DNA from 2 places in the Rhizobium sp. KNZ14-9A genome. Region 1 is predicted to be linked to the other one. Evidence: riboswitches for the same ligand, from Rfam matches in the RefSeq annotation. Region 1 holds a riboswitch; the other holds the start of a gene.
The links. Region 1 has a riboswitch for S-adenosylmethionine ahead of ACR9ZQ_RS23225 (O-succinylhomoserine sulfhydrylase). Riboswitches for the same ligand answer to the same signal wherever they lie in the genome.
Positions count from the first base shown of each region.

Region 2: another riboswitch for S-adenosylmethionine. It lies ahead of metA (homoserine O-acetyltransferase MetA); the one in region 1 lies ahead of ACR9ZQ_RS23225 (O-succinylhomoserine sulfhydrylase).

Region 1 covers NZ_JBPGXB010000002.1:3,298,630-3,313,464, forward strand. The annotation lists gene ACR9ZQ_RS23150 (CAP domain-containing protein) at 1-4, shown strand, start outside; gene ACR9ZQ_RS23155 (MATE family efflux transporter) at 37-1,383, shown strand; gene ACR9ZQ_RS23160 (quinone-dependent dihydroorotate dehydrogenase) at 1,359-2,447, opposite strand; gene ACR9ZQ_RS23165 (DUF952 domain-containing protein) at 2,444-2,797, opposite strand; gene ACR9ZQ_RS23170 (hypothetical protein) at 2,931-3,329, shown strand; gene ACR9ZQ_RS23175 (response regulator) at 3,420-4,067, shown strand; gene ACR9ZQ_RS23180 (S24 family peptidase) at 4,287-4,955, shown strand; gene ACR9ZQ_RS23185 (thermonuclease family protein) at 4,966-5,742, shown strand; gene ACR9ZQ_RS23190 (tellurite resistance TerB family protein) at 5,791-6,204, shown strand; gene ACR9ZQ_RS23195 (transporter substrate-binding domain-containing protein) at 6,269-7,144, opposite strand; gene ACR9ZQ_RS23200 (methyl-accepting chemotaxis protein) at 7,598-9,595, shown strand; gene ACR9ZQ_RS23205 (VOC family protein) at 9,657-10,040, opposite strand; gene ACR9ZQ_RS23210 (hypothetical protein) at 10,412-10,693, shown strand; tRNA gene ACR9ZQ_RS23215 (tRNA-Gly) at 10,704-10,777, opposite strand; gene ACR9ZQ_RS23220 (2'-deoxycytidine 5'-triphosphate deaminase) at 10,838-11,932, opposite strand; SAM riboswitch at 12,006-12,084, shown strand; gene ACR9ZQ_RS23225 (O-succinylhomoserine sulfhydrylase) at 12,131-13,315, shown strand; gene apaG (Co2+/Mg2+ efflux protein ApaG) at 13,505-13,897, shown strand; gene ACR9ZQ_RS23235 (Hsp33 family molecular chaperone) at 13,921-14,835, opposite strand, start outside.
Region 2 covers NZ_JBPGXB010000002.1:4,005,550-4,020,384, forward strand. The annotation lists gene ACR9ZQ_RS26620 (thiamine diphosphokinase) at 1-103, shown strand, start outside; gene ACR9ZQ_RS26625 (ABC-F family ATP-binding cassette domain-containing protein) at 107-1,927, shown strand; gene ACR9ZQ_RS26630 (VOC family protein) at 2,033-2,431, shown strand; gene ACR9ZQ_RS26635 (hypothetical protein) at 2,593-3,222, shown strand; gene ACR9ZQ_RS26640 (ABC transporter ATP-binding protein/permease) at 3,278-5,119, opposite strand; SAM riboswitch at 5,267-5,344, shown strand; gene metA (homoserine O-acetyltransferase MetA) at 5,392-6,315, shown strand; gene ACR9ZQ_RS26650 (aldose epimerase family protein) at 6,456-7,478, shown strand; gene ACR9ZQ_RS26655 (GntR family transcriptional regulator) at 7,595-8,368, shown strand; gene ACR9ZQ_RS26660 (SIS domain-containing protein) at 8,365-9,396, shown strand; gene nagA (N-acetylglucosamine-6-phosphate deacetylase) at 9,396-10,547, shown strand; gene ACR9ZQ_RS26670 (SIS domain-containing protein) at 10,561-11,289, shown strand; gene efp (elongation factor P) at 11,419-11,988, opposite strand; gene epmA (EF-P lysine aminoacylase EpmA) at 12,139-13,203, shown strand; gene ACR9ZQ_RS26685 (lysine-2,3-aminomutase-like protein) at 13,200-14,252, shown strand; gene ACR9ZQ_RS26690 (acyl carrier protein) at 14,517-14,768, shown strand; gene ACR9ZQ_RS26695 (acyl-CoA dehydrogenase family protein) at 14,768-14,835, shown strand, end outside.

The sequences.
Region 1 (14,835 bases):
CTGAGGCGATTCCGCCTCTCTCCCCAAGAGGCGGATATGGATACCGGCAGCAGCAGAAATACATTGGCATTCGACGTGACGCACCGGCTGGTGCTGTCGATCGCCATTCCGATGACGCTCGGCTTCATGACCACGCCGCTGCTCGGCATCACCAATACCGCCGTCGTCGGCCATATGGGCGATCCGGAAGCGCTGGCGGGGCTGGCGATCGGCGCCATGCTGTTCGACCTCATCATGGGCAGCTTCAATTTCCTGCGTGCCTCGACCACCGGCCTGACGGCGCAGGCGCTCGGGCGGCGTGACGCGCATGAGCAGCAGGCCGTGTTCTGGCGGGCGATCGTCTCGGCGCTCGGCTCCGGCCTGGCACTTCTCGTGCTATCACCGCTGTTGATCCTGATCGGGCTGAAGCTGATGGGGGCGGAGGGTCGGATTGCCGAGGCGACCAGCACCTATTTCTCGATCCGCATTCTCGCCGCACCGGCAGCGCTTGCCAATTACGCCCTTCTCGGCTTCGTCCTCGGCCGCGGTCAGGGTCGGACAGGGCTGCTGCTGCAGGCGCTGATCAACGGCATCAATATCCTGCTTTCCATCTATCTCGGGCTTTCGCTCGACTGGGGCGTTTCAGGCGTCGCCTGGGGCACGATGGCGGGCGAAACGGCGGGCGCGCTTGCCGGTCTTTTCATCGTGCTGCGCAGTTTCAACAAAGCGTATCGGCCAAGTCGGATGGAGGTCTTTTCGCGGAGCAAGCTCGCCGAACTCTTCGCGCTGAACCGCGACATCCTGATCCGCACCTTCGTGCTGATCGGCTCATTCGCGATCATGACCCGCATCGGCACCAGCTTCGGCGCCATAACACTGGCGGCCAATGCCGTGCTGATGAACTTCTTCCTGCTGTCGGGCTATTATCTCGACGGCCTTGCCAATGCCGCCGAGCAGATCACCGGCCGGGCGATCGGCGCGCAATACCGGCCCGCCTTCGACCGCGGTTTGAGACTCACGATCCTCTGGTCCTTCGGGCTGGCGGCGATCATTTCCGGCTTCTTCTATTTTGCCGGCCCAACTCTGATTTCAGTGTTGACCAATTCGCCCGAGGTCCAGGCAGCGGCCGAGACCTACCTGCCTTGGGCAGCGGTCACGGGGCTGACGGGTGCGCTTGCCTTCCTGATGGACGGCGTCTTCATCGGCGCGACATGGTCCGTCGACATGCGCAACCGGATGCTGATGTCCTTTGCAGGATATCTCGCCATGCTCGCCGTCTTCGTGCCGCTCTTCGGCAATCATGGCCTATGGCTGGCGATGAATGCCTTCCTGCTGTTTCGCGGTTTCTTCTTGGCAGTGCTGGTGAAGCCACGCGCGGCTCAGACGTTCCGAGCCGCCCAGTAATCGACGCGGCTGTCCCTGAGATCGCGGATCGAGGCAACCTTTTCACGGTCGAGCAGCTTCGACAGGCCGCGAACAATCGTGCCGGGAAGGCCCGGGCCTTCATAGACCATGCAGGAATAGAGCTGCACGAGATCGGCCCCGGCTCTGACCTTTTCCAGCGCCGTTTCGGCCGAGGACACGCCGCCGACACCAATGATCGGCAGGGACGGACCGACGCGCTTGCGCATCTTGGCGAGCACAGCGGTGGATTTCTCGAACAGCGGCACGCCGGAGAGGCCGCCGGTCTCCTTCGCCTGGAGCTGATCCTTCAAGCCGTCGCGGGAGAGCGTCGTGTTCGAGACGATGAGACCATCCAGCGCATGCGACAGCGCCTCCGCGGCAATGTCATCCATGCCCTCTTCGGTAAGATCAGGGGCGATCTTCAGGAAGACCGGGATTTTCCGGCCGGCCTTTTCGGCCTCCTCGTCGCGTGCCGTCAGCACGGCCGACAGGAGAGCAGCGAGGCTTTCGCGCGCCTGCAGATCGCGCAGGCCCGGCGTGTTGGGCGAGGAAATATTGGCGGTGAAATAGCGGGCGACCGAATAGAAGCGGCGGATGCCGGCGACATAGTCGGCGATCCGGTCCTCGCTATCCTTGTTAGCGCCGATATTGACGCCGACGATGCCCGCACGACCGATCTGCGTAAGACGGCGGAAGGCCGCTTCATGGCCTTCATTGTTGAAGCCAAGGCGGTTGATGACGCCTTCATCCTCCACCAGGCGGAAGATGCGCGGGCGCGGATTGCCCAATTGCGGCTTCGGTGTAACGGTGCCGATCTCAGTGAAGCCGAAACCGAGCTTCAGCAGTGCCTCCGGCACTTCCGCGTTCTTGTCATAGCCTGCCGCCATACCGAGCGGATTGGCAAAGTCGAGACCAGCAACGGTCTGGCGCAGTCGCGGATCCGGCGCGATGCGGCAGGCGGGCACGACGCCCGATTTCAGCGCCGCGATCGACATGCCGTGCGCGGTTTCCGGATCGAAGAGGAAGAGGCCCCGGCGGGCGATGCGCTTGAAAGGATCGATCACGGGGCAAGCTCCGGAAAGATGTGGAGGCCGGCATCGTCAAGCGATAAAGGCGCTTCCCAGAGGACGGCCGAAAGCGGCAGATCGGCATAAAGATGCGGGAAGAGCGCACCGCCCCGCGAGGGTTCGAAGACCAGCCTGTCACCGAAATTGCGGCCATCGATGGCGACGAGGACAAGGCCGGTCTGGCCGGCAAAATGCAGCGCTGCGGTCTGCTTGACCTGATCTGCCGTCGAGAAATGGATGAAGCCATCCTTGATATCGATGCCGGCGCCATGAAAAACGCCGGTTTGTCTGGCTTCCTGCCAGAGCGCCTCCGGCACGATCTTGTAAAGGGTCGGTGTCGCGGTCATGATGATCCCGTTGGTGGCCTTTTTGAGAAGGGGGCTGGCCTTCCTGATGAGGGCTTTGCCCCAAAGAGACGGCGATGTCCACGCCTGCGGGCGCAAAAACGGACAGGCACCAGGCTTTGCGGAGGATGAGACGATGAAGGCATTTGCAATCATGCTTGCCGCCGGTCTTCTGCCGCTTGCGGCATTGGCGGCGGAGCCAGACGCAGCCCGCTTCCAGCTCGAGCGCAGCGGCGACCATTTCGTGCGCCTCGACCGGCAGACGGGAGCGATGTCGCTCTGCACCGAAAATGACGGGGCGCTGGTCTGCCGCATGGCGGCCGATGAACGCGCCGCCTATGAGGACGAACTCGACCGGCTTGCCGATCGGGTGAGCGCGCTGGAGAAGAATACAGCCGCCCGGCCCGCCTTGCCGACGGATGCGGAAGTCGACCGCTCGATCGGCATCATGGAGCGGATGATGCGCAGTTTCATGGGTATAGTTCGGGAATTCCAGGCGGAAGACAAGGCCAATCCCCTTCCGCAGCGGAGTTGATCTGGTTATATTCATATAAATGGAGAGTCATGTTCGTGCGGGGGAGCCGGACAGGACTGATGGGATCGAGCTCTTGGGAGGGAGTTTTCGATGCAGGAACAGACCATCATCATCGCTGACGACCACCCGCTTTTCCGCGACGCGTTGCGGCAGGCGGTGACCGGTATGGAAGGACGGCAGGCGATCGTCGAAGCCGGGGATTTCTCTGCGGCAAGAACGGCTGCGGGCGAGCACCCGGATGCGGACCTGATGCTGCTCGATCTTGCCATGCCTGGAGTCAGCGGTTTTTCCGGCCTGATGGCGCTGCGCTCCGAATTCGTCAGCCTGCCGATCGTCATCATCTCGGCAACCGATGACACCACGACGATCCGCCGGGCGCTGGAGCTCGGCGCTTCCGGTTTCATTTCGAAATCCTCAGGCATCGAGGATATCCGCCGCGGCATCCTGACAGTGCTCGCGGGCGACATTGCCACGCCGGAGAGCTATCGCGATGGACAGGAACAGGACCCCGATGTCGCCGACCTCATCCATCGCCTGCACACGCTGACACCGCAGCAGAGCCGGGTGCTGACCATGCTCGGCGAAGGACTCCTAAACAAGCAGATCGCCTACGAGCTCGGCGTTTCCGAAGCGACGATCAAGGCGCATGTCTCGGCAATCCTCCTGAAGCTCAACGTCGACAGCCGCACGCAGGCAGTCATCCAGCTCGGCAAGATCAATATGGCCATGGTCGCCTGAGCTTGCGCCCTACAGCATCCACCCGAAAATCGGAATCGATTTTCGGAAAGCCTGATGCGCAGATTTAAACAGTTAGAGCGTCCTTTGTGCGTCCGAATGGACGCACGGCGCTCTAAAGAGACAGGATTTTATTCCTCATTTTCACTTTACTCGGGGAAGTGCCTCGGTTAATCTGCCGGCGATAGAAAGCGGCCGGATGGACCGCGGAACCGGACGCATATGCTGTCACATGACCAGATCTGGGGGGCGATCGACAGGCTTGCCGAAGGGCATGACCTGACGCCGTCCGGTCTTGCGCGGCGGGCGGGGCTCGATCCGACCTCCTTCAACAAATCCAAGCGGCTCTCGGCAGACGGGCGTCTGCGCTGGCCTTCGACGGAATCCATCGCCAAGGTGCTGGAGGCGACGGGGGCGAGCATGGAGCAGTTCCTTGGCTTCATGCGGCCGGCGGGTGCCGCCGCCGCCAGCCTGCCGGACAGTATTTTTGCCTCACAGGGAAGCTCCATTCCCCTGCTCGGCTTTGCACAGGCGGGCGCTGGCGGCTTTTTCGACGATGGCGGTTTTCCTGCGGGCCAAGGCTGGGATGTGGTGGAATTTCCGGCTGGCCCCTCGCAGAAGGCTGGCGTCTATGCGCTCGAGGTACAGGGCGAAAGCATGATGCCGCTCTATCGCGACGGCGATGTGCTGATCGTGGAGCCCGGTGCGCAGGTGCGCCGCAACGACCGCGTCGTCGTCAAGACACGCGAGGGCGAGGTCATGGCCAAGGTGCTTCTGCGCCAGAGCCCGCGCTCCATCGAACTTTTGTCGCTCAATCCCGAACATCCTAACCGGACGATCGAGCTTTCCGACGTCGAATGGATTGCCCGCATCATCTGGGCCAGCCAATAGGAAAATAATCATGCGCCCTGCAGCCTTCATCACAGGTATCGCGGGGATGGCGACTGTGGTTGGCCTGCTCTTGGCCGGGCAAGCGCGGCTCAATGGAAGCGAGGGCCTGTCATCCAACGCCGATGCCGGAAGCGTAGCCGCAGTGCTGCCCGATGCGACCGCCGATGTGGCAAAACCGCCTGTATCGATCACAGACGAAGATGCTGAATTGATCGCTCGGGCAACGGAGCCTGCGCCAACCGAGCCGGCGGCGGCTCCATCCGGAAACACAGCAGAGGCCTCTTCCGAAAATGCGCCAGCGGATGCAATGGCGCAAAGCGCTCCTGCGCCGACAGAGACGCCATCAACTGCGCCTGCTGGAAAGGACAGCGTGGAACTGCTGCGGCCGACGGTGGAGAGCGCCGGCATCCTCTCCTTCGGCAAACGCAGGCTGCAGATTGCCAATGTCATCGAGACGCCCGCCGACAAGAGCTGCGGCTCGGATGGCAAACAGTGGCCATGCGGCATGATGGCGAAGACGGCGCTGCGGCTTTACCTGCGCAACCGCACGATCGATTGCGACCTGCCTTCCGATGCGTGGGAGGACATGGCGAGTGCGGCCTGCCGGCTGGGGCAGCAGGATATCGGCACATGGCTGGTTGAAAACGGCTGGGTGGAGGCGCAGCCGGGTTCACGGCTTGCCGCTGCCGGCGAAAAAGCAAAACAGGCAAAGCAAGGCATTCACGGCGAGGATCCGCGCCGCAGGCCGGCGGCTACACCCCGGCCCGAAACGGCCGCTCCCTTGTAATAAAGACCGCCAATTCCTAATCTCCGCTCATCGAAGAGGGAATCAGACATGAACAAGCCGCTTTCCGCCCATGACGCGCTGATCTATGTGATGGTGATGGCATCCGCCGTCGACAGCACCATGAATGACCGGGAAATGGAGAGGATCGGTCAGCTCATCGGCTTCCTGCCGGTTTTCCGCGATTTCGACGACGACAATCTGATTTCCATCGCCCGCGACTGCGCCTCGCTGCTGGCAGGCCCCGAAGGGCTTGACGTCGTGCTGGAGACCGTTCGCGATACGCTGCCTGCCCGTCTCTATGACACGGCCTACGCCTTGGCGGTCGAAGTCGCCTCGGCCGACCTTTCCGTCAAGGCCGAAGAACTGCGGCTGCTCAGCCTGCTGCGCGACCGCCTCGGCCTCGACAAGCTGACCTGCGCCGCCATCGAACGCAGCGCGATCGCCCGCTTCCGCAAGGGGTAAACCTTTCTGCTTTTTTTACGCAATTCCGCACGCAAAACCGCTGCACACGTTTGCTGGAATTGCTCTAGTACAGCCCGTAAGGGAAATAACGCAGATAGATTTCCTGCAGGCGGCCATTGCGCGAGAGCGTTGCCAGCGCATGGTCGATCGCCGCCATCAGCACGCTGTCGTTCTGGCGCAGCATGATCGTCATTCCCTCGCCCAGGAAATGCTCGGACATATAGGGACCGTCGAACAGGGCGCAGCATTTGCCCGAAGCTGACGAAGCGACCCAGAAGGAAAGCTGCAGCGCATCGGCAAAGGCAGCATCGATCTTGCGTTCCTTCAAGGCCGTCAGCAGCGCTTCCTTATTGTCGAAGGGCTGAGCTTTGATGGCGGGGAAGAAGGCAGCAAGCATCGCCTCATGCACGGTACCCTTGACGACGCCGACGGAATGGCCGGCGAGGCCGGTAGCCGTCGTTCCGGCCACGGAGGCGCCCACGTTGCGGACGAAGCGGGCCGGCAGCATCAGATAAGGGCGGGAGAAGAGGAACTCGCGGCGCAGCTCGGGCGTGACGGCAAGGCCGGCAATGACGGCGTCGCCCTGTAGGCCGGCGAGCGCTTTCTGCAGGTCGGCAAAGGGCAGCGCCTGGATCTGGCACTTGTCGGCGATCTCCAGCTCGGTGCAGATCTCGCGGGCGAGATCGACGTTGAAGCCGGAGAGCTTGCCGTTCTGGTCGGTGAAATTGAAGGGCGGGAAGTCCACCGAGGTCAGGAAACGCAGGCGCACGAGCGAGGAGAGATCGGGCTTCGCCAGGCGCTCGCGAGAATCGAAAAGCAGCGGCACGGACAGGCCCGACTGCTGCGCAAAAGCGGAAAAAGCCGAAAGCAGTACAACCGAAAATAGGCAAAGGACGAAAATCCCTCTGAGAGCCAGAAACGCCGGTCTAAATTGCACCATGATAACCTGCCTCGGGAATAAGAGCGGCGCTTGGCCACAGGCCGAGATGTAACAGAATCACGCCCATCGGGGAATATAGCCTGGCGGGCGGCAGACGGCGATCGGACAGAATTGCGATACGTGCAGGCCTTCAAAGCAAGGCTTCGGAAGACACGGCTCTGCGCCAGCCACACAAGAAATTCCGCATAAATTGCATTTTTTGAACACCCAAGCGCAAATGACAACCATGCCCTCAAAATTTACGGGCAATCCTGCGAGCCCGTTAGCGCGGAATTAAGCAATATCCGATCTTATTTGTTACCGACGACACCGACCTCACCGGCCGACCGCATGATGCGCATGTCGAACCTCTCAAGGTATCTCCCACACCGCAATACCGAAGAATTGTTCTGCAACAAATGATTTCAAAAGCACCGGGTTCGCAACACACCCGGTCAATCGGGTGACATTTCCATGCTGAAACATCTGAAAATCCGCACAAAAGTCATATCGGTCGTGGCGCTCCTGGGGCTGATCACCATGGCCGGATTGGTCTATGTCATGTCCGAGTTCCGCCAAGCGGACGCGACTTACAGCGCCTTCATCGATCATGAGGCGCTGGCTTCCATGCAGAGTGCGCGCGCCAGCGCATCGGTCGTCGCCTCGGTGCTGCAGGTGAGCCTGCTTGCCGAGATGAAGCCCGATACGCCGGCATTCCAAACGGCGCTCGCTACACCGAGCAAGCTGCCGCAGGCACGCGACCGCATGAAGCAGGCGCTGGCGCTTGTGCCCAGCCGAAAGGCGGCGATCGATGAAATCCAGGCCAGCATCGATGAAATCGAAACGCTGGCGAACAAGATCATCGAGCAGAGCAAGGCCAAAGACAGCGCCGGCGCCCTGGCGAATGTCGCCCTGATCAATGCCAAGCTCAACGCGCTGACGCCGAAGATGATCGCCAACAACGATGCGATGATGGCGATGCTCAACGACGGCGGCGACGCTCTTTCGGCTGCCGTCCATGGGCGGATCGTCTTCTGTTTCATTTTGATCGGCATCGCGGTTCTCGCCGCCGTCGGCATCAGCGTGGCCGTGGCGCAGATCGGCATCGCCGGCCCCATGATGCAGCTGCGCCTGCGCATGACGCGGCTTGCCGAAGGCGATACCGCAAGCGAGATCAGCGGTCTCGACCGCGGCGACGAGGTCGGCCAGATGGCAAAGGCCGTCTCGATCTTCCGCGACAACGCGATCGAGCGTGCCCAGATCGAGGCGCGCGCCGAAGCCGACCGCAGCCTCAGCGACAACGAGCGCCGTGAACGCGAAACGCAGAAGGCCGCGGAGGCCGCCGATCTCGAGCGTGCGGTCAATGCTCTCGGAGACGGCCTGCGCCGGCTCTCGGCGGGCGACCTCCTCTCACATATCGAAACGCCTTTCGTCGCTCATCTCGACGCGCTGCGCCAGGACTTCAACAATTCGGTCGAGAAGCTCAACGAAACCCTGCACGCAGTCGGCTCCAACGCCCGTGCCATCAGTGCCGGCGCCAACGAGATCCGGTCTTCTGCCGACGAGCTTTCGAAGCGTACCGAACAGCAGGCCGCTTCCGTCGAAGAAACGGCAGCAGCCCTCGAAGAGATCACCATAACGGTGAAGGACGCGGCAAAGCGTGCCGAAGAGGCAAGCCAGCTCGTCGCCCGCACCCGCCTTGGCGCCGAGAAATCCGGCGACGTCGTCCGCAAGGCGGTTGCTGCCATGCATCAGATCGAGCAGTCCTCCGTCGAGATCGGTAATATCATCGGCGTCATCGACGATATCGCCTTCCAGACGAACTTGCTGGCGCTGAACGCCGGTGTCGAAGCAGCGCGTGCCGGTGAAGCCGGCAAGGGTTTTGCGGTCGTCGCACAGGAAGTGCGTGAACTCGCCCAGCGCTCTGCAAACGCTGCCAAGGAAATCAAGGCGCTGATCACCACGTCAGGCACACATGTGCAGACCGGCGTCTCGCTGGTCGGCGAAACGGGCAAGGCGCTCGATGCGATCGTCTACGAGGTGCAGGAAATCAACCAGCACGTCCATGCGATCGCTGAAGCTGCCCGCGAGCAGTCGACCGGCCTGCAGGAGATCAATACAGCCGTCAATACCATGGATCAGGGCACGCAGCAGAATGCCGCCATGGTCGAGGAATCCACCGCGGCAAGCCATAGCCTTGCCACGGAAGCGACGGCGCTCAACAACCTGCTTGGCCAGTTCCGCCTGACAGGCACCGGCGGCTTCGTTGCAAGCGCACCAATCTCGACGGCACCGGCCGCGCCGCGTGCTGCCGCCCGGCCGGCTGCCAGAGCCCCGGTCCGCGTTGCCGAAAGCACCGCACGCCCGAAGGCTTCGCCGGCCCGCGCCCTCGGCCAGAAGCTCGCCAGCGCTTTCGGTGCGAACAGCGCAGCCCCCGCTAGCAGCCAGGAAGCCGATTGGACGGAATTCTGAGCAAAAGACATGATTGAATGAGGATGGGCGGCTTCGGCCGCCCATTTTCGTTTCAGGTCCTTCAGGCTGGTGGACGCCAGCCGACTTCGACAAGAAGATTGCCGGGCGCGGTGCAGTAGAAGAGCCAGCTGCCGCGAATGGCGGTCGGTGGTGCTGAGACAGCGGCATCATCTGTCACCAGACGGCCATGAAGCCGATCGACATCCAATCTTTCGGTGAGGATGAAGCCGATATGATAGGTCTGCCGCTGCAGCTCCACCTGATCGGCACCGCCGAATTTCGGCAGCGGGCGGCTCAAGACGATCTCCGTTCCCTGGTCGTCATGAAGGATCGCCCGGCCGATCCGTTCGTTCATCTCCCGCAATTCCAGACTGAAATAACGCAGGAAGAAATCCGCCGTAGCGGCAATATCGGGCACGTAGAAATCAAGATGGTTCAAACGCATGAATGTCTCCTTTGAGAATAAAATCCCGGAGGAGTGCGTCTTTTAACGCTCCGCATGCCGCCGGGACCCCGCATTCGCATGCGGGCCACGTCGCGGGTTCTCGTGTGAAACACGGAGCAGAGCTTCCGATGATGGAAGGGACCGGGCTTACCTCATCCGATCCTGCCTTTTTCGACATTGCCGCTCTAGCAGATCGCACCGAGAGCGGCAATATGGTCGGTCGAGCGGTTTCAGAGGAGCGAAGTCAGACCGATGGCGACCTTTACCAAAGCTCTTCTCGAAGGATTGAAGACACGCGTACCGTTTGTATCGTGAGCTTTCCGGGATTTGCGGTACAATAGCACCGTGCTGCGGAATGAAAGGCTTCCAATATGAAACTGATCGCACTTGGCCTCATCGGCGCGCTGGCGCTCGCTGGCTGCACGACTGTCGAATATACCGGTCCCGGCATCGAGCCCATTCCCGGCAGCATCACCTATAACGGCCAGCCGCGCACGAAACTCACCAAATCACCTATTGGCTCGACCTTCCCGCACAATTTCATCGACCAGTACGGCAGGCAGGTCGAAGAGACCTATATCATCCGCCCGGATCGCACGCTGGCGATCGCTCACCGCCAGTACCGGCCGATCAACATTTTCGGAAGAGATTGAGAGGAATAGCTGGAGCGGGTGAAGGGAATCGAACCCTCGTATTCAGCTTGGGAAGCTGCTGCTCTACCATTGAGCTACACCCGCCTGATGGCTTGAGACTTCCAACAGATAGCCGCCGCTGTCAAGTGACGGCGCCATCGGGCATCAAATCCGAAAATGCTTAGACAGTTTGAGGCCCTGGGCCTGATAGTTGGAGCCGAGGCCTGAACCGTAGAGGCTCGACGGCTGTTCCTGCATGTGCTCGTAGATCAGGCGGCCGACGATCTGGCCGTCTTCCAAGATGAAGGGCACTTCGTGGCTGCGCACTTCCAGTACCGCACGGCTGCCGCGCCCGCCGGCCGGCGCATGGCCGAAGCCTGGATCGAAGAAGCCGGCATAGTGGACGCGGAACTCACCGACGAGCGGATCGAAGGGGGTCATTTCCGCCGCATAATGCGGGGGAACGTGCACGGCCTCACGCGAGACGAGGATGTAGAACTCATCCGGATCGAGGATCAACTCGGTGCGGCCGCGGCTGTAGAGTGGTTCCCAGAAATCGTAGATATCGTGCTGGGCCTTCTTGTCGACGTCGACGACGGCCGTGTGGTGTTTGCCGCGATAGCCGATCAAGCCTTCCTCGTCGCCCGTCAGATCGATCGACAGCGCAATGCCGCCGCCGGATACGTTCGGCTGCTTGGCAGCGACGAGCGTTTCCGTTGCGTGCAACTTCAAAAGCTCCGGCTCGCCCAGAACCGAATGGCCGACGCGGAAGCGGATCTGTGACAGGCGCGAGCCGCGGCGCACGACGATGGGGAAGGTGCGCGGGCTGATTTCGAGATAGAGCGGGCCGGAATAGCCTGATGGGATCTTGTCGAATTCCTGCGCGTAATCGGTGATGACGCGCGTGAAGATATCGAGGCGGCCGGTCGAGCTCTTCGGATTGGCCGAGGCCGACATGTCGGCCGGCAGATCGAGGCGCTCCATGAGCGGCACGATGTAGACGCAGCCCGTCTCCAGCACCGCGCCTTCGCTGAGGTCTATGACATGCAGGCTCAGTCGGTCGAGCTTGTCTGAGACGAGATGGGACGGGCCGGGCATGAAGCTGGCGCGCACCCGAAAAGCCTTGGCGCCCAGCCGCAGATCCAAGCTGGCGGGCTGGATCTGGTCGCGGTCCAGCTCGCGCTCGCTTTGAAGACGCCCCGTCTCAAACAGCGCTGCAATTGCGCGGTCGGCCAAAATTCCAGTTTCGCGAGCCATCATGCTCCATCCATAATTTGCAGCCGACAAAACCAAAGTCGGGGAATTGACGCAAGCTTAGAACGGCAGTATTGCAAATTTATCCCGTGGTGATTTGGCCGGTCGGCTTGCAGCCACGTTAAATAAGTGGCTAAAAAGACCGGGTTGAAAACCGGTCTGCATTTGCGGCCGGTTTTTTTGTTGTTTGAAAGTGGTGATGGCATGAGCAAGACCTGGCGCCCGGCAACCCAACTCGTCCACGGCGGAACGCTCCGCTCGCAATATGGCGAGACATCCGAGGCAATCTATCTCACGCAGGGTTTCGTCTACGATACGTCGGAAGCGGCGGAAGCGCGCTTCAAGGGCGAGACCGAAGGTTTCATCTATGCGCGCTACGGCAGCCCCACCAATGACATGTTCGAAAAGCGCATGTGCATGCTGGAAGGCGCCGAAGACGCCCGCGCCACCGCTTCCGGCATGGCTGCAGTCACCGCCGCCATTCTCTGCCAGCTGAAGGCCGGCGATCATATCGTTGCCGCCCGTGCCCTCTTCGGCTCCTGCCGCTGGGTCGTCGAGACGCTGGCGCCGAAATACGGCATCGACTGCACGCTGATCGACGGTCGCGACCTCGGAAACTGGGAAAAGGCTGTTACCCCGAAGACCAAGGTGTTCTTCCTGGAAAGCCCGACCAACCCGACGCTGGAAGTGATCGACATCGCCGGTGTCGCCAAGCTCGCCAACCAGATCGGCGCGAAGGTCGTCGTCGACAACGTCTTTGCGACGCCGCTCTTCCAGAAGCCGCTGGAACTCGGCGCCCATATCGTCGTCTATTCCGCGACCAAGCATATCGACGGCCAGGGCCGCTGCCTCGGTGGCGTCGTTCTCTCCGACAAGGAATGGATCGACGAGAACCTGCACGACTACTTCCGCCATACCGGTCCGGCCATGTCGCCCTTCAACGCTTGGACGCTCCTGAAGGGCATCGAGACGCTGCCGCTGCGCGTCAAGCAGCAGACGCAGAATGCAACGAAGATCGCGGATTTCCTGGCCGATCAGGGCAAGGTCGCCAAGGTCATCTATCCCGGCCGCAAAGACCATCCGCAGGCCGATATCATCGCCAAACAGATGTCCGGTGGGTCGACGCTCGTCTGCTTCGAGCTCAAAGGTGGCAAGGAAGCTGCCTTCGCGCTGCAGAACGCGCTTGAGATCGTCAAGATTTCCAACAATCTCGGCGACTCAAAGAGCCTGATCACGCATCCGGCCACGACCACGCACAAGAACCTGACGGACGAAGCTCGCGCCGAACTCGGCATCTCGCCTGGTACTGTGCGCCTGTCGGCCGGCATCGAGGATACGGACGATCTGATAGAAGATTTCGCCCGCGCTCTGGCGAAGGTTTCGGCCTGACCATCAAGGCACGGCCGTCGGCAGACGCTGCGGCCGTCGCATTTGCCTTGAAATTAACACTGAGAGTTAGGCTTAATGAACGAAAGGCGGTCCAACCGGGGGTGGTGAGGCCGCGATCACTGTACCGTTTCTTGACGGCAGAGGCCTCTTATAAGATACGGGTAACATATCCTGACTAAGGTGTAAGGCATGTATCGCGCCCTCACACGAGATATCGAAGTCGTTGTCGAGCCGTTTTATCTGGAGGAGCAATCCGATCCGGATGACGATCGCTATGTCTGGGGTTACCGTGTGGTCATCAGCAACAATTCCGGCATCGCCGTACGTCTCGTCAACCGCTACTGGAACATTACCGACCAGAACGGGCAGATCGACGAGGTCAGCGGCCCCGGCGTCGTCGGCGAGCAGCCGCGGCTGCAGCCAGGTGACACCTATGAATATTCGTCGGGCTGCCCGCTGGATACGCCGTCCGGCCTGATGTTCGGCCACTACCAGATGGAGACGGACGAAGGCGAGACGTTCGATGTCGACATACCCGCCTTCTCTTTGGATTCACCCGGCCTGCTCAGGGTATTGAACTAGAGCCTGCCCCATTCTCCGCGCACTCACTCCGCCGCCGCAACTTCCTGCACCGGGAAGCGGTAGGTCGTGGAGCAGAATTCGCAGGTGACCGAGATCTCGCCATTTTCCTGGCTCGCCTCGATTTCCTCGGCGCTGAAGCCCTTCAGCACGCCGCCGATCTTTTCCCGTGAACAGCTGCAACGATCGAAGACGGCGCGCGGATCGTAGACGCGCACGCCGCGTTCGTGAAAGAGGCGAAAGAGCAGGCGTTCGGTGCCAACGAGCGGATCGGTCAGTTCATCGGCATCCACGGTTTCAACGAGCGAACGGGCTTCCGTCCAGGCATCATCCTCAACATGGGCGCGCGCAGCCGTGTCGCCATCACCGCCATGAAGATCGGGCCGGCGCATACGCTCCGGCGCTTCCGGCAGGAATTGGGCGACGAGGCCCCCTGCCCGCCAGCGGTGACGCGGCTTACCGTTCTCGTCGCGGTCGAAGAGCTCGGCTGCGGCAAGGCGCACGCGCGTCGGGATCTGCTCCGACTGGCGGAAATAGACACCTGCAATGTCTTCCAGCGAGGTACCGTCAAGTGCCACGATACCCTGATAGGGCTGGCTGAACTTGCCCTGATCAATGGTGAAGGCGAGAACGCCCTTGCCGAGAAGCTGTTCCGGCTCCGTTTCGCCAGCCGCGATCGCCTTATCGAGCAAGGCCTGGTCGAAGCGAGCGTAGGCCCGGACATTTTCCGGCGTGGAGAAATCGGCAACCAAGAGATCGACGGGACCGTCGCTCTTGGTCTGGACAGTGAATTTGCCCTCGAACTTCAGCGAGGTGCCGAGCAGCACCGTGAGCACCACCACCTCCGCCAGAAGGCGGGCGACGGGCGTGGGATAATGGTGGCGTTCGAGGATTGAATCCAGCATTGGGCCGAGCTGGACAGCGCGACCGCGCACATCCAG
Region 2 (14,835 bases), 710 kb from region 1:
GTCGCGCACCATTTCCAATGTGGCGGAGGGGCCCGTGCGCTTCACGCTTGCCAGCGGCAGGGCCATCGTGCTCGCGCGGCCCTATGATCTTTCCGGAGTCTGATACTTGGCGCCTCCCATTCTGAAACTCGACGATATCTTCCTGAGCTTCGGCGGTGCACCGCTTCTGGCGGGGGCTACCCTGCAGGTGGAGTCCGGCGACAAGATCTGTCTCGTGGGCCGCAACGGCTCAGGCAAATCGACGCTTCTGAAGATCGCCGCCGGCCTCGTCGACGCGCAGTCGGGTGAGGTCTTCCGCCATCCAGCGTCCACGGTGCGCTATCTGGAGCAGGCGCCGGATTTTGCCGACTTCCAGACTGTGCAGGCCTATGCCGAAGCCGGTCTCGGGCCGGGCGACGATCCCTATCGCGTCAGCTACCTGCTCTCGCATCTGGGGCTGACCGGCGAGGAAAATCCCAAGAACCTTTCTGGCGGCGAGGCGCGCCGCGCAGCACTTGCGCGCGTACTGGCGCCGGAGCCCGACATCCTGCTGCTTGACGAGCCAACCAACCATCTCGACCTGCCGACCATCGAGTGGCTGGAAGGCGAATTGCAGAAGACGCGCAGTGCGCTGGTGCTGATCTCGCACGACCGCCGCTTCCTCGAAAAGGTCTCGACGGCCACCGTCTGGCTCGACCGCGGCACGTCTCGCCGGCTCGACAAGGGCTTTGCGTTTTTCGAGGCGTGGCGGGACCAGGTGCTGGAGGCAGAGGAGCTGGAGCAGCACAAGCTCGGCAAGGCGATCGAGCGGGAAGAACACTGGCTGCGCTATGGCGTGACGGCACGACGCAAGCGCAACATGCGCCGGCTTGGCGAGCTGCAGACGATGCGTTCGCAGTATCGTGGCCACAAAGGGCCGCAGGGAACGGTACAGGCAAGCGCTTCCGATGCGCAGGAATCCGGCAAGCTGGTGATCGAGGCCGACAAGATCACCAAGAGCTATGACGACCGGCCGATCGTCGCGCCGTTCTCGATCCGCGTGCATCGTGGCGATTGCATCGGTCTCGTCGGCCCGAACGGCGCCGGCAAGACGACGCTTTTGAAGATGCTGACCGGCCAGCTTGCGCCCGACAGCGGTACGGTGAAGCTCGGCACCAATCTTGATATCGCGACCCTCGACCAGAAGCGTGAGGATCTGAACCTCGACGATACGCTTGCCAACTACCTGACGGATGGGCGTGGCGAGAACCTGCTGGTCAATGGCGAGCAGCGGCATGTGACCGGCTATATGAAGGAATTCCTGTTCCAGCCGGAGCAGGCGCGCACGCCGATCAAGAACCTCTCCGGCGGCGAACGCGCCCGGCTGATGCTGGCGCGCATCCTGTCGCGGCCGACGAACCTGCTCATCCTCGACGAGCCGACCAACGATCTCGACATCGAGACGCTTGACCTCTTGCAGGAGATCGTCACGGGTTTTGCCGGCACCGTCATCCTCGTCAGCCACGATCGCGACTTCCTCGACCGGACGGTGACCTCGACGATTGCGCCGGCCAATCCGGAAGCGCCGGACGGGCGCTGGATCGAATATGCCGGCGGCTATTCCGACATGCTGGCGCAGCGCAAGGGTGCAGCCGAGGAGCGCCGCAGGGCCGAGAAGGCGGCGGAAAAGCCTAAGGCGCAGGAGACGGCTGCCGCACCTTCTGCCTCGAAGGTCAAGCTCTCCTACAAGCAGAAATTCGCACTCGAAAACCTGCCGAAAGAAATGGCCAAGGCAGAGGCGGAGATCGGTAAGCGTGAGGAGAAGATGGCCGATCCGAACCTCTTCACCAAGGACCCGGCAACCTTCAACCGGCTGGCATCCGAGATGGAGAAGCTGCGCGAAAGCCTGACCAAGATGGAAGAGGAATGGCTGGAACTCGAAATGCTGCGCGAGGAGCTGGAAGGCTGATCCGATAAAAATTTCCTGAAATGTCGGATCGGGTGGTTTTTCTCCGTCCTTGGGCCGAACGTGATCAACGGCACGGTGCCGCCACGTCATTAGGGAGATTTTTTCATGCGCATGATTTTCGTGAACCTGCCGGTCAAGGACCTCGTCAAGTCGAAGGAATTCTTCTCGGCGCTCGGCTTTTCCTACAATCCGAATTTTACCACCGACGATGCTGCCTGCATGATTGTCGAGGAAAACATCTATGTGATGCTGCTGACCCACGGTCATTTCCAGCAGTTCATCGAGGGCGATATCGCCGATACGACGAAGGGCAAGGAAGTGTTGACCTGCCTTTCGGCCGGTAGCCGCGACGAGGTGGATGATTACCTCAAGAAGGCGCTGGCAGTGGGCGGCAAGCCCTGGAAGCCGATCCTCGATATGGGGCCGATGTATGGATGCAGCTTCCAGGACCTCGACGGCCATGTCTGGGAAATCATGTACATGGACATGTCTGCTGCCGGTTGAGCCGGTCTTTTCAAAGGTCTTTCGCGGACTCCGGCGTCTGGAACCGGATTGTCGGGGTCCGCTTTCCTCACTTTTCCTTGATTCGCCCGCGCCGCGTCATGCGGCATAGAGTGCCGCTCAGCTGGGGATCGTGCCGATCAATGGCGACAAGGAAGAGTTACATGTCTTGCAAATCCTATACCAGAATATTGACGGCGCTTGCCGCCAGCGGCTTCGTCGTGCTTAGCCTTTCGCAGGCGGCGATTGCTCAGGAAAACCAGCGCGTGCGCGTTCGTGGCACGATCGAGAGTCTCAACGGCGACACGCTAACCGTCAAGACCCGGGAGGGCAGCGATGCGACGGTGGCGCTCAAGTCCGGCTGGAAGGTTGCGGGTATCAGGAATGCTTCTGTCGATGATATCAAGGTCGGCGATTTCGTTGGTGTCGCCTCCTTGCCGAAGGGCACAGGTCCCGATGGCGCGATCGAGGTGCTGATCTTCCCGGCCGCGATGAAGGGCACCGGCGAAGGCAGCCGTCCGTGGGACGTGCAGCCGAATAGCTCGATGACCAATGCGACCGTCAGCAATGCGGTAAAGTCTGTCGACGGCCACACGATCACGCTCACCTATCAGGGCAAGGAAAAGACCATCTCGATTGCCGAGGGCACGCCGATCGTTACCTTTGCGCCGGCAACGAAAGATGATCTGAAGCCGGGCGCCGGCGTTATCGTCATGGCGGAAAGGGCAGCCGACGGCAGTATCTCGGCCGCTCAGGTCGCCGTCGGCATCAACGGCGTGATGCCGCCGATGTAAGCTCTCCTGGAGCAATTTCAGCCAAACCGCTGTGTATTTCTTCTACTGGAATTGATCAGAGCGCCGGGGCAGGAGCTGCCGCGGCGCTTGATCCTGCGACGGATGCTACCGGTTCTTCATCGGATTTCGAAGGCAGCGCCAGCAGATGCAGTATGCGCGGATGCAGCGCTTCCAGATAGGTCTCCGAGCGGCCGATATAGATCATGCCGGTGTCCGGCATCGTGGTAAGCAGCTTCGTCATAGTGCGCTGCCATTCCGGCTCCATGCCTTCGAGCACTTCGTCGAAGACGGCCCAGCGCGGCTTGACGAGGAGCAGGCGGGCAAAGCCGATTGCCTTCTGTTCATCGGCATCGAGAAGCTTGTCCCAGCGCGCGCGGCTATCGAGGCGGGCGACCAGCGAATGCAAGCCGGCAGCCTCAAGCGCGGCTTCGATGGCCGCGGTGTCATAGGCTTCGGGTTTTTGGGGGAATGCGATCGCCTCGCGCAGCGTTCCACCCGGCACATAGGCAACCTGGGGGATGAACAGGATGTCGTCAATCGGCGGCAGGCCTATTGTGCCTTTGCCGCAGGGCCAGAGGCCGGCCATGGCCTGGAAGAGCAGGCGGCGGTTCACGCTGTGATCGCCGTTGATCATGACCTTTTCGCCGGCCCTGATCGTCACATCCGTTTCGCGCATCTGGAAGCCGCCGCAATCGTCGATATCCTCGCCAAGCTTGGCAACGATGACGATATCCTTCAGCGTCAGCCTGTCGGGCGCGGTTTCCTCGTAGACGATTGCGTCCTTCAAATCGAAGCCATCATCCATCTCCTGAAGCGCCTGGCGGAAATCGGTGACGCGCATCAGCGTGGCGCGCCATTCGGCAATCGGGCCGAAGTTGGCAACATACCAGCGCAGTGCCGTATTGACCTGGTTGAAGGCGCCAACCGACATCATCAGCTGGCCGAATGTGAGGCCGCCGGAGAAATAGGCGGGGGCTGCAACAATAATCGGGATAACGATAACCAGCCAGCCATAACCCGCCGAGACCCAGGTCAGGTTGGTATTGGCCATGGCGAGCCGCTTGATGACGGTAAGGACGTTGCTGATATCGCCGTTGATGCGTTTGCGCTCGTTCTCTTCGCCACGCGCCACTGTTATCGCCGGCATGTTCTCGTTGGCATGCATCAGCGCAAAGCGCAGTTCGGCTTCCTTCGAGAATCGGTCGGCATTGAGCTTGACGAGCTTGCGGCCAACGACCTGGCTCAATAGTGAGGCCGATGCGGCGTAGAAGATCGCCGCCCAGACCATATAGCCGGGGATGGTGAAGCTGTGGCCGCTGATATGGAAGATGAAGCCGCTCGAAAGTTCCCACAAGACGCCGATGAAACTGACGAGCAGAATGGTCGATTGCAGGAGGCCGAGAGCGAGGTTGGTGGTGCTTTCGGCAAGATTGCGGGAATCTTCGTGAAGGCGCTGGTCCGGGTTAACGCCGAGGATGCCGATGGTGGAGAGCTTGAGGGCGCGCTTGCGCTCCAGCCACTGATCGACGAGATCGCGTGAGAGGCCTTCGCGCATGTAGAGGGCGGTCATCTGGTTCAGCCATGCCTGCAGCACGTTGAGCAGCAACAGCGCACCGGCGATCATCGCGAAGACTTCGAGTTGGCGGAAGAACTCGCCGAGATCACGACGCTCGAGGGAATCGTAGAAAGGGGCGTTCCATTCGTTGAGGATCACCTGTCCATAGGCGGTCATCAGGATGATGACGACAAGCAGGATCGCAAGTCCCACGACCTTGCCGCGAACCTGCGAATTCCAGAATGCGGAGAACATCACTCCAAGCCGATATGTCAGGCTGAGATCATACCCCACCCGGTCCTGACTCTGGATGCCCTTCCCCCCTTTGACGTCATTTTTCATTATTTTTTCCAAAATCGCCCATCACACCATTAATAACATGGGGGCGTTACTGGTCCATCAACAGATTCCACCACCCATAAAGAAAGCGTGATGGCTTGTGCAGCTGTCTCTATTGACAGTTGATTCGCAGCGCGACTGGCGCTAATTAGGATGCCTCGTGGTGATTTGGCCGGCCGGCTTGCAGCCACGTTAAATAAATCGCTAAAGGGCCGCGTGCGGACCGGTAGCGATTCTTTCGCCGCCGGTTTTTTATTTTGATCGAGTTGACCGCAATGCCCATCAAGATCCCCGATACGCTGCCCGCATTCGAAACCCTCGTGAACGAGGGCGTGCGGGTGATGACCGAAACGGTGGCGATCCGCCAGGATATCCGCCCCTTGCACATCGGGCTGCTCAACCTCATGCCGAACAAGATCAAGACCGAGGTGCAGATGGCGCGCCTGGTGGGCGCTTCGCCGCTGCAGGTAGAACTCTCGCTGATCCGTGTCGGCAACCACAAGGCCAAGAACACTTCTGAAGAACATCTGCTCGCCTTCTACCAGACCTGGGAGGAAGTGAAGCACCGTAAATTTGACGGCTTCATCATCACGGGCGCGCCGATCGAGACGCTGCCTTACGAGGACGTTACCTATTGGAAGGAAATGCAGCAGATTTTCGACTGGACGCAGACAAACGTCCATTCGACCATGAATGTCTGCTGGGGTGCGATGGCGGGGATTTATCATTTCCACGGTGTGCCGAAATATGAACTGAAGGAAAAGGCCTTCGGCGTTTACCGCCACCGTAATCTCAAGCCCTCTTCCGTTTATCTCAACGGTTTCTCTGATAATTTCGAGGTTCCGGTGTCGCGCTGGACCGAGGTGCGCCGGGCCGACATCGAGAAGGTCGACGGCCTCGAGATCCTGATGGAATCGAGCGAGATGGGCGTGTGTCTCGTCCACGAGCCGAAGGGTCGGCGGCTTTATATCTTCAATCACGTCGAATATGATTCCACGTCTCTTTCGGACGAATATTTCCGCGACGTGAATGCTGGCGTACCGATCAAGATGCCGCACAACTACTTCCCGCATAACGATCCGGCGCTCGCGCCGCAGAACCGCTGGCGCAGCCATGCGCATCTGCTTTTCGGCAACTGGATCAATGAGATCTACCAGACGACGCCCTACGATATCGAAGAGATCGGCTCGGACATCTGAGCGTCACCGGTCCGGTTTAGAAATGATGCCGTCGCATTTCTGCGACGGCATTTTGTTTTCCGGCCCTGCCCGGTTGCGGTTTGCGGCGAATGGGGGCAGGTTCCGGTTCCTGAATTCTAGGGATGGAGTAAGCGTCGATCATGACGGACAAGTTGGAACGGGAAGTTTTCGGACAGACGAAGGACGGGGAGACCGTCCATCGCGTCGTCATCCGCGGCGGCGGACTGACGGTCAAGGTATTGAGCTGGGGCGCAGTAATCCAGGATATCAGCCTCGAGGGCCATAATGCCCCGCTGGTGCTCGGCTTCGAGGATTTAGGCAGCTACCTCGCGCATTCGCCTTTCTTCGGCGCGACACCGGGACGCTGTGCCAACCGCGTCGGCGACGGCAAGTTCACGCTCGACGGCAAGGACTACCAGCTCGAACTGAACGAGAAGGGTGTCACTCATCTTCACGGCGGCAGCAACAATATCGGTACGCTCGTTTGGACGATCGTCGAGCACGAGACCGACCGTGTCGTGCTGAAGATCGTCGATCCCGATGGCCGCGCCGGTTATCCCGGCAACTGCACGATCCAGGCGACCTATCGCGTACATGGCAATGGCGAGCTTTCCGTCAACTACGAGACGACGACGGATCAACCGACGATCGCCAATGTCTGCCAGCACTCCTATTTCAATCTCGATGGCCGGGAGGATGCGCTGGCGCATGACATCATGATCGCTGCCGACCACTATCTGCCGACCAATGAGAAGCAGATACCGACCGGCGAGATCCGCTCTGTCGAAGGCACCGCGTTCGATTTCCGCGCGATGGCGCCGATGAAGCGTTTCGTCGACCAAGAGCAGGCGCTCTACGACCATAATTTCTGCTTCTCGAGCGAGCGCACGGCCAAGCGCTCCGTCGTACTTGCCCGCAGCCTTCATTCCGGCGTCTCTCTGGAAGTGCGCACGACCGAGCCTGGCGTACAGTTCTATGCCGGCTTCAAGCTCGGCGTGCCGGTGCCGGGTCTCGGTGGCCGCAAGTATGCGCCATTCGCAGGCTTCTGCCTGGAAACGCAGATCTGGCCCGACGCCATCAATCATGCAGGCTTTCCGAACGCGGTTCTGCGTCCAGGGGAGGTGCTGCGGCAGGAAACGGATTACATCTTCACGAAGAACTGAGATCAACCATCCGTCAGGATCAATGAAAACCCTCGCGGTGTCCCGCGAGGGTTTTTCTTTTTGATGAAGCGAATCCGCCTTGCCGATTGGTTCTAAATAGGTTCTATTATGCGTCCATGGATAGAACCAGTCTGATAGCGGAACTGAATGGCCGTGGGCTGCGCGATGAGGCGGCAACGGGGCCGCTTTACAAGCGGCTGGCGCAGGCGCTCACGGGCCTCATCCAGGAAGGCCTGCTGAAGCCCGGAACAGCGCTGCCCGGCGAACGCGATCTGGCGGAAGCCCTGAAGCTTGGCCGCGTGACGGTTCGGACAGCCTATCGCGATCTTATGACATCGGGTGCGCTGGAATCTCGCCACGGCAGCGGCACCTTCGTTTCCAGTAAGGTGGAGCGCATGGAGCAGTCGCTCTGGCGGCTTTCCTCCTTCTCGGCGGACATGCGCTCGCGCGGGCGCTCGCCGGCGGCGAAGATCCTGTCGCGTACCATCAACAATCCGTCTCCCGAAGAATCCTTCCTGCTCGGCCTCGGTGTCGATGAGCCCGTGCTGCGGCTCGACCGCCTTCGTCTGGCTGACGGGCTGCCTCTCGCCATCGAACGCGCGGTCGTGCCGGTCAAGTTTCTCGGCGAGGATGCCGGCGGAGAAGGCTCGCTCTATGATGCGCTCGCCCAGAGCGGCCACAAGCCGGTACGCGCCATGCAGCGGCTGACCGCCGTCACGCTTGATCCTTCATCGGCGGCTATCCTCGATGTCAAGGCCGGTGCGCCGGCGCTTCTGATCGAACGCGTTTCACGCCTGGAAGACCAGCGCGTCGTTGAATACACCCGCTCGCATTATCGTGGCGACGCCTATGATTTCGTCGCCGAACTGAGAATTGGAGATGACCTATGAGTGAGAACCAGTCGTTGATGCTGCAGGAGGCGGGCCAGTCGCCCGAAGTGGTCGCTACCCTGCTCGATAAGGAAAAGCCGGTCTTCGCAGAAATCGCCCGGCTGTTCTCGTCCGCCCGTCCGAGCGTCGTCACGACAGCGGCGCGCGGCTCCTCCGACCATGCGGCGACCTTCTTCAAATATCTGTTCGAGATTACCTGTGGCGTGCCGGTCGCCTCGATCGGGCCGTCTATTGCTTCAGTTTATGGTGCCTCCCTGCATCTGAAGGGCGGCATCCATTTCACCGTTTCACAGTCTGGCGCGAGCCCTGACATCGTGGCGCTGCAGGAAGCGGCCAAGAAGGGCGGGGCGACGACGATTGCCGTCGTCAACGTCACTGACAGCCCGCTCGCCAAGCAGGCCGATCTCGTTCTTGGCCTCAATGCCGGTGCTGAAAAGAGTGTTGCGGCGACCAAATCCTTCATCGCATCTGTTGCCGCCCTCGCTGGCGTGACGGCTGCGATCAGCGGCAAGGCCGATCTGCAGGCGGCGCTCGAGAAGCTTCCGGCCGCTCTTTCCGCGACGTCCGGCATCGAAACCAAGGCAGCCGAGGATGTGCTGTTCAATGCCGCCTCACTTTATACCGGCGGCCGCGGCACGGCTTTCGCCATCGCTCTCGAGGCGGCCCTGAAGGCCAAGGAGACAGCTGGTCTTCACGCTGAGGCCTTCTCTCTTGCGGAACTGATGCACGGCCCGATGCGCCTCGTACAACCTGGCTTCCCGATCATCGGTTTCGTGCCTGAAGATGCCGCCTACGACAACAATGTAAAGGCGCTGGAGCGTCTGCAGAAGCTTGGCGCTACCACCGTGCCCTTTTCGACGAAGCCGCTCGCCGGCGTCAATCTGCAGGTTCCGACGACCGGCAACGGTCTCGTCGATCCCCTGGTTTCGCTACTCGTCTACTATCGCCTGATCGAGTCCGTCACCCGCCGGAAGGGCTTTGATCCGGACAAGCCGGCCAACCTTCTCAAGGTGACGGAGACCGTCTGATGACCCGCAAGATCTTCACCGGCGCGCGTATCTTCGATGGCGAACGTTTCCATGACGAACGGGCGCTGATCGTCAAGGACGGACGCGTCGAGGCGATCGTCGGCCTGAATGATCTGCCCAAGGGCGAGGTCGTGACACTTGATGGAGGCGTGCTGTCTGCCGGCTTCATCGATGCGCAGGTCAATGGCGGTGGCGGCCGCATGCTGAACGACGAGCCGTCGCCGGGTTCGATGTACATGATCGCCGATGGGCATCGGCCGTATGGAACGACGGCGCTGCTGCCGACGCTGATCACCGATACGGCCGAAGCGACGGCTGCCGCGATCGAGGCGGCGAAAGTCGCGGTGAAGACCAACCGTGGTGTTGCCGGCCTGCATCTGGAAGGTCCGCATCTGGCGCCGGCGCGCAAGGGTGCGCATCTCGCCGAGCTGATGCGTCCGGTCGAGGACAAGGACGTCAAGGGCTTTATCGCCGCGCGCGAGGCGATCGGCACGCTGCTCGTCACCATGGCGGCGGAGCAGGTGACAGTTTCGCAGGTGCGTGAACTGAGCGAATCGGGTGTCATCGTCAGTATCGGTCATTCCGACAGCACCAGTGAGGCGGCGGAGGCCCGCTTCGATGCCGGGGCTCGCGGTGTGACGCATCTCTTTAACGCCATGAGCCAGCTGGCGCACCGCGCGCCGGGGCTCGTGGGTGCCGCGATCGACCATCCGGCCGTCTGGTGCGGCATCATCGCCGATGGCCACCACGTTGATCCGAAGGCGCTGCGCACGGCGCTGCGTGCCAAGCGCGGCGAGGGCAAGCTTTTCTTTGTGACCGACGCCATGTCGCTGGTCGGCTCGCAGATGGATACGTTCACGCTGAACGGCCGCACCGTGCGGCGCGAAAGGGGCGGCTTCTGTTCGAAACTGGTCCTTTCGGACGGCACGCTAGCGGGTTCGGATGTCGACATGGCTTCAACGATCCGCTACGGCGTCACCTATCTGGAACTGACGCTTGCCGAGGCACTCAGGATGGCGACGCTCTATCCGGCGCGTTTCCTTCGGCTTGCCGATCGCGGCCACCTTTCGCCAGGCGCGCGCGCCGATCTCGTGCATTTCACCGATGCAATCGAAGTGACGGCGACCTGGCTAAACGGCGAAGCGGCTTGAAGGAGAGCGGCGGATGAGTGACATCACGGACGCGTATTTCTCCAATCTGATCGGCCGGCTGGAAGAGTTGAAGCGGGCACTGGCCGAACCAATGGCGCAGGCCGCCGCTGCGATCCTTGAGGCTGCCCGTGGCGACAAGCGTGTCTATGTCTTCGGAACCGGCCATTCGCATATGCTGGCGGAAGAGGTGCATTACCGTGCCGGCGGACTTGCCTTTACCGTGCCCGTTCTCGTCGGCTCGGCCATGCTGCATGAGGGTGCGGTCATCAGCTCGGTCTATGAGCGCACCCAAGGGCTGGTGCGGCCAATGCTGGAGCGTTACGGCATGCAGCCGGGTGATGTGATCATCATCGCCTCCAATTCAGGCGTGAATGCCGCGCCGATCGAGGCGGCCGACTACGCGCGCGAGATCGGCGCCAAGGTGATCGCCATCACCTCGATCGCCTATTCGACGGCGATCGCCAATGGGCGCCGGCGGCTTGCCGATGTGGCCGACGTGGTGCTGGATAACGGGCTGCCGCCGGGTGACGCCGTTCTTGATCTCGATGGCACGGGCCTTCGGGTCGGGCCGGTCTCGACGGCTGTGGGCGTCACCGTCATCAATGCCATCTTTGCGGATGTCGCCTCCGAGCTTTCGAAATCGGGCGATGCGCCTGTTTACCTCAGCGCCAACATGCCGGGTGCTGCAGAAATCAATCAGAAGCTGGTGAAGAAATACCGGCCGCGTAACCCGCATCTCTGAGCAGGAGGCCGGCGTTTTTGCCGGTCGTTGTCTATTGGCGCTGCCGGAAGCGAATGAGTATTTCCGATCAAATGAAAACGGCCCGAAGCGGTTGCTTCAGGCCGTCCGAATGTCTGGAAACTGATGCAATCAGTTCTTGGCGCGCTCGACGTAGGAATTGTCTTCCGTTGCAATGACGACGCGGGTGCCGGCATCGATATGCGGCGGAACCAAAGTGCGGATGCCATTCGACAGGATCGCCGGCTTGTACGAGGAGGATGCCGTCTGGCCCTTCACGACCGGTTCGGTCTCAACGATCTCGAGGGTGACGTGGCGCGGAAGTTCGAGCGCCAGCGGAATACCTTCGTGGATCGACAGGATGCAGGTCATGCCTTCCTGGAGGAAGGCCTTCTGGTCGCCCATGGTGTCAACGTCGACGACGACCTGATCATAGGTGGCCGGGTTCATGAAGTGGAAGCCTTCGCCGTCTTCATAAAGGTACTGGAAGTTCACATCTTCGACGAAGGCGCGCTCGACCTGCTCGGTGGTGCGCCAACGCTCGGAAACCTTCACGCCGTCAACGATGCGGCGCATGTCGACCTGGGTAACCGGCGTGCCCTTGCCCGGGTGGAAATTCTGAGCCGTGAGAACGACGTAGAGCTTGCCGTCGACATCGAGAACGTTGCCCTTGCGGACCGAAGAGGCGATGACCTTGACCATAAGACTTCCTTGTAAGTCGGCTTTCGGCGTCGTAGAGGACAGTCAGAATGGCCCTGAAGACGCAAAATGTTTTTTCTTCGGGGCGGCACTAACCTAAAATCGTGTAAATAGCCACCCCATCCCGGCCGAATCCGGCAAGGAAAGCGTTGAATGAACCTCACGAGCGCCACAGCGTCTCCCTGGTGGACACCATCAGTGCATGCCGATCGCCGCCCGTTCCTTATCGGGCGTAACGCGATCCAGTCAGCGCTGCGAGGTTATTTCGCCCGTGAGGATTTCATCGAGGTCGATACTGCGACGCTGCAGGTGTCTCCGGGCAACGAGGCGCATCTGCATGCCTTTGCGACGCAAGCGCTGACGACGGACGGACAGGCTGCGCCCTTCTACCTGCACACGTCGCCGGAATTTGCCTGCAAGAAGCTTTTGGCCGCCGGTGAAGAACGCATCGCCTGCTTTGCGCATGTCTATCGCAACCGCGAGCGCGGGCCGCTGCATCATCCTGAGTTCACAATGCTCGAATGGTATCGGGCGGGCGAGAGCTATGAGAGCCTGATGATGGATTGCGTGCGCATGCTGGCGCTCGCTGCCGAAACGGTGAAGACCGCAACGCTTACCTATCGCGGCACTGAGTGCGATCCCTTCGCCGGGCCGGAGCGCATCAGCGTTCCAGAAGCGTTCGGTCGCCATGCCGGCATCGATCTTCTGGCTTCTGTATCTGCTGACGGCTCGACCGAACGCGACCATCTTGCCGCTGAAATGCGGCGGGTCGGCATGCGCGTTGCCGATGACGATCATTGGGCTGATCTCTTCAGCCGGGTGTTGGTGGAGAAGGTCGAGCCTTATCTCGGCTTTGGCCGTGTCACCATTCTCGACGAATATCCTGTTTCGGAAGCGGCTCTTGCGCGGCCTTCGGCGCGCGATCCGCGCGTAGCGGAGCGCTTCGAGCTCTATGCCTGCGGGGTCGAGCTTGCCAACGGCTTTGGCGAACTGACAAATGCCTCCGAGCAGCGGCGCCGTTTCGAGATCGAGATGGCGGAGAAGATGCGGGTCTATGGCGAGACCTATCCGCTCGACGAGGATTTTCTGGCGGCGCTGGCAATCATGCCGGAAGCGAGCGGCATCGCGCTCGGCTTCGACCGGTTGGTGATGCTGGCGACAGGTGCGTCGCGGATCGATCAGGTGCTCTGGGCGCCGGTCGCGGAGTACGGCCGATGAATGTCATGCGTCCGATCAAGAGCGTCGACGATCTCGTCAGGGCGGGGCTGGTCGAGGACGCGGAGCGACTGGCGCTCGATGAGGTCGCCGCGCGCTATGCCATCGCGCTGACACCTGCCATGGCAAGGTTGATCGATTATGCCGATCCGGCCGATCCGATTGCCCGGCAGTTCGTGCCCGATGTGGCGGAACTCGTTACCACGCCCGAGGAACGGGCCGACCCCATCGGGGACCATGCGCACAGCCCGGTCGAGGGCATCGTGCATCGCTATCCGGACCGCGTGCTGTTGAAGGCCGTGCATGTCTGCCCGGTCTATTGCCGCTTCTGCTTCCGGCGCGAGATGGTGGGGCCGCAGGGGCTCGGCATGCTCGATCCGGCGGCGCTGGCTGCAGCCGTCGACTATATCCGCGGGCATGGCGAGATCTGGGAAGTGATCCTGACCGGCGGCGATCCGCTGGTGCTTTCACCAAGGCGTCTCGGCGACATTCTAAGCGAGCTTGCTGAGATCGAGCATGTGAAGATCGTGCGCTTCCACACGCGCGTGCCCGTCGTCGATCCGCAGAAGATTGATGCGGAGCTGATTGCGGCGCTGAAAGCGAGTGGCAAGACTGTCTATGTCGCGCTTCACGCCAACCATCCGCGTGAGCTGACGACTGAAGCACGCGCCGCCTGCGCCCGGCTGGTGGATGCCGGCATCGTCATGGTCAGCCAGTCGGTGCTCCTGAAGGGCGTCAATGACGATCCCGACGTGCTGGCAGAACTTATGCGGGCCTTCGTCGAGACGCGCGTGAAACCTTATTATCTGCATCATCCGGACCTTGCGCCCGGCACCAGCCATTTCAGGCTGTCGATAGAAGAGGGGCAGAAGATCGTTGCCTCGCTTCGCGGCCGCATCTCCGGTCTCTGCCAGCCCACCTATATTCTCGATATTCCCGGTGGTTACGGCAAGGCTGTCATCGGCGAGAGCGCTGTGAAGGCGACCGGGGAGGGCTGCTACTCGGTGTCGGACTATCGCGGCGGCGAGCATTCCTATCCTCCTGCCGGTTAACGCAAAAGCGTGCTCCCGGCGTACCATTTCTGCACTCGATACAGCCGGGGCCATTTACTGCCGGTCGTCTCGGGCCACATCAAACTATTGATAGGAATGAAGTATTAGGCCTCAAGCGGGCATTATTTGTAAAATACAAAGTATGAATGATAGTCATATTTAACTAATTACATTAGCGGAATTTTCTGTTTTCCGCACTAAAAGCACTCCCATGAAAAGGCGATGAATGCCGGCTCAGGATCATGAAAATCTGGAGTTAATGGGATGAACAAGACAATCCGCGACCTCGTAGCCAAGTTCGGTAAGCTTCCTGTTCCTGTTGATCAGGTTGCCGACGATGCGGATCTCTACGCTGCGGGTCTGACGTCCTTCGCCTCGGTGCAGCTCATGCTTGGCATCGAAGAGGCATTCGATATTGAATTTCCTGACAATCTCCTGAACCGCAAGTCCTTCGCAAGCATCTCGGCGATCGCCAAGACGGTCGATCTCATCCGGGATAGTCGAAAGGTCGCCTGATGAACTTCCCGGTCAAGATCACGGAAGACAGCCTGGTCGCAAGGGCTGCCCGCGTCGCAGAAATTGC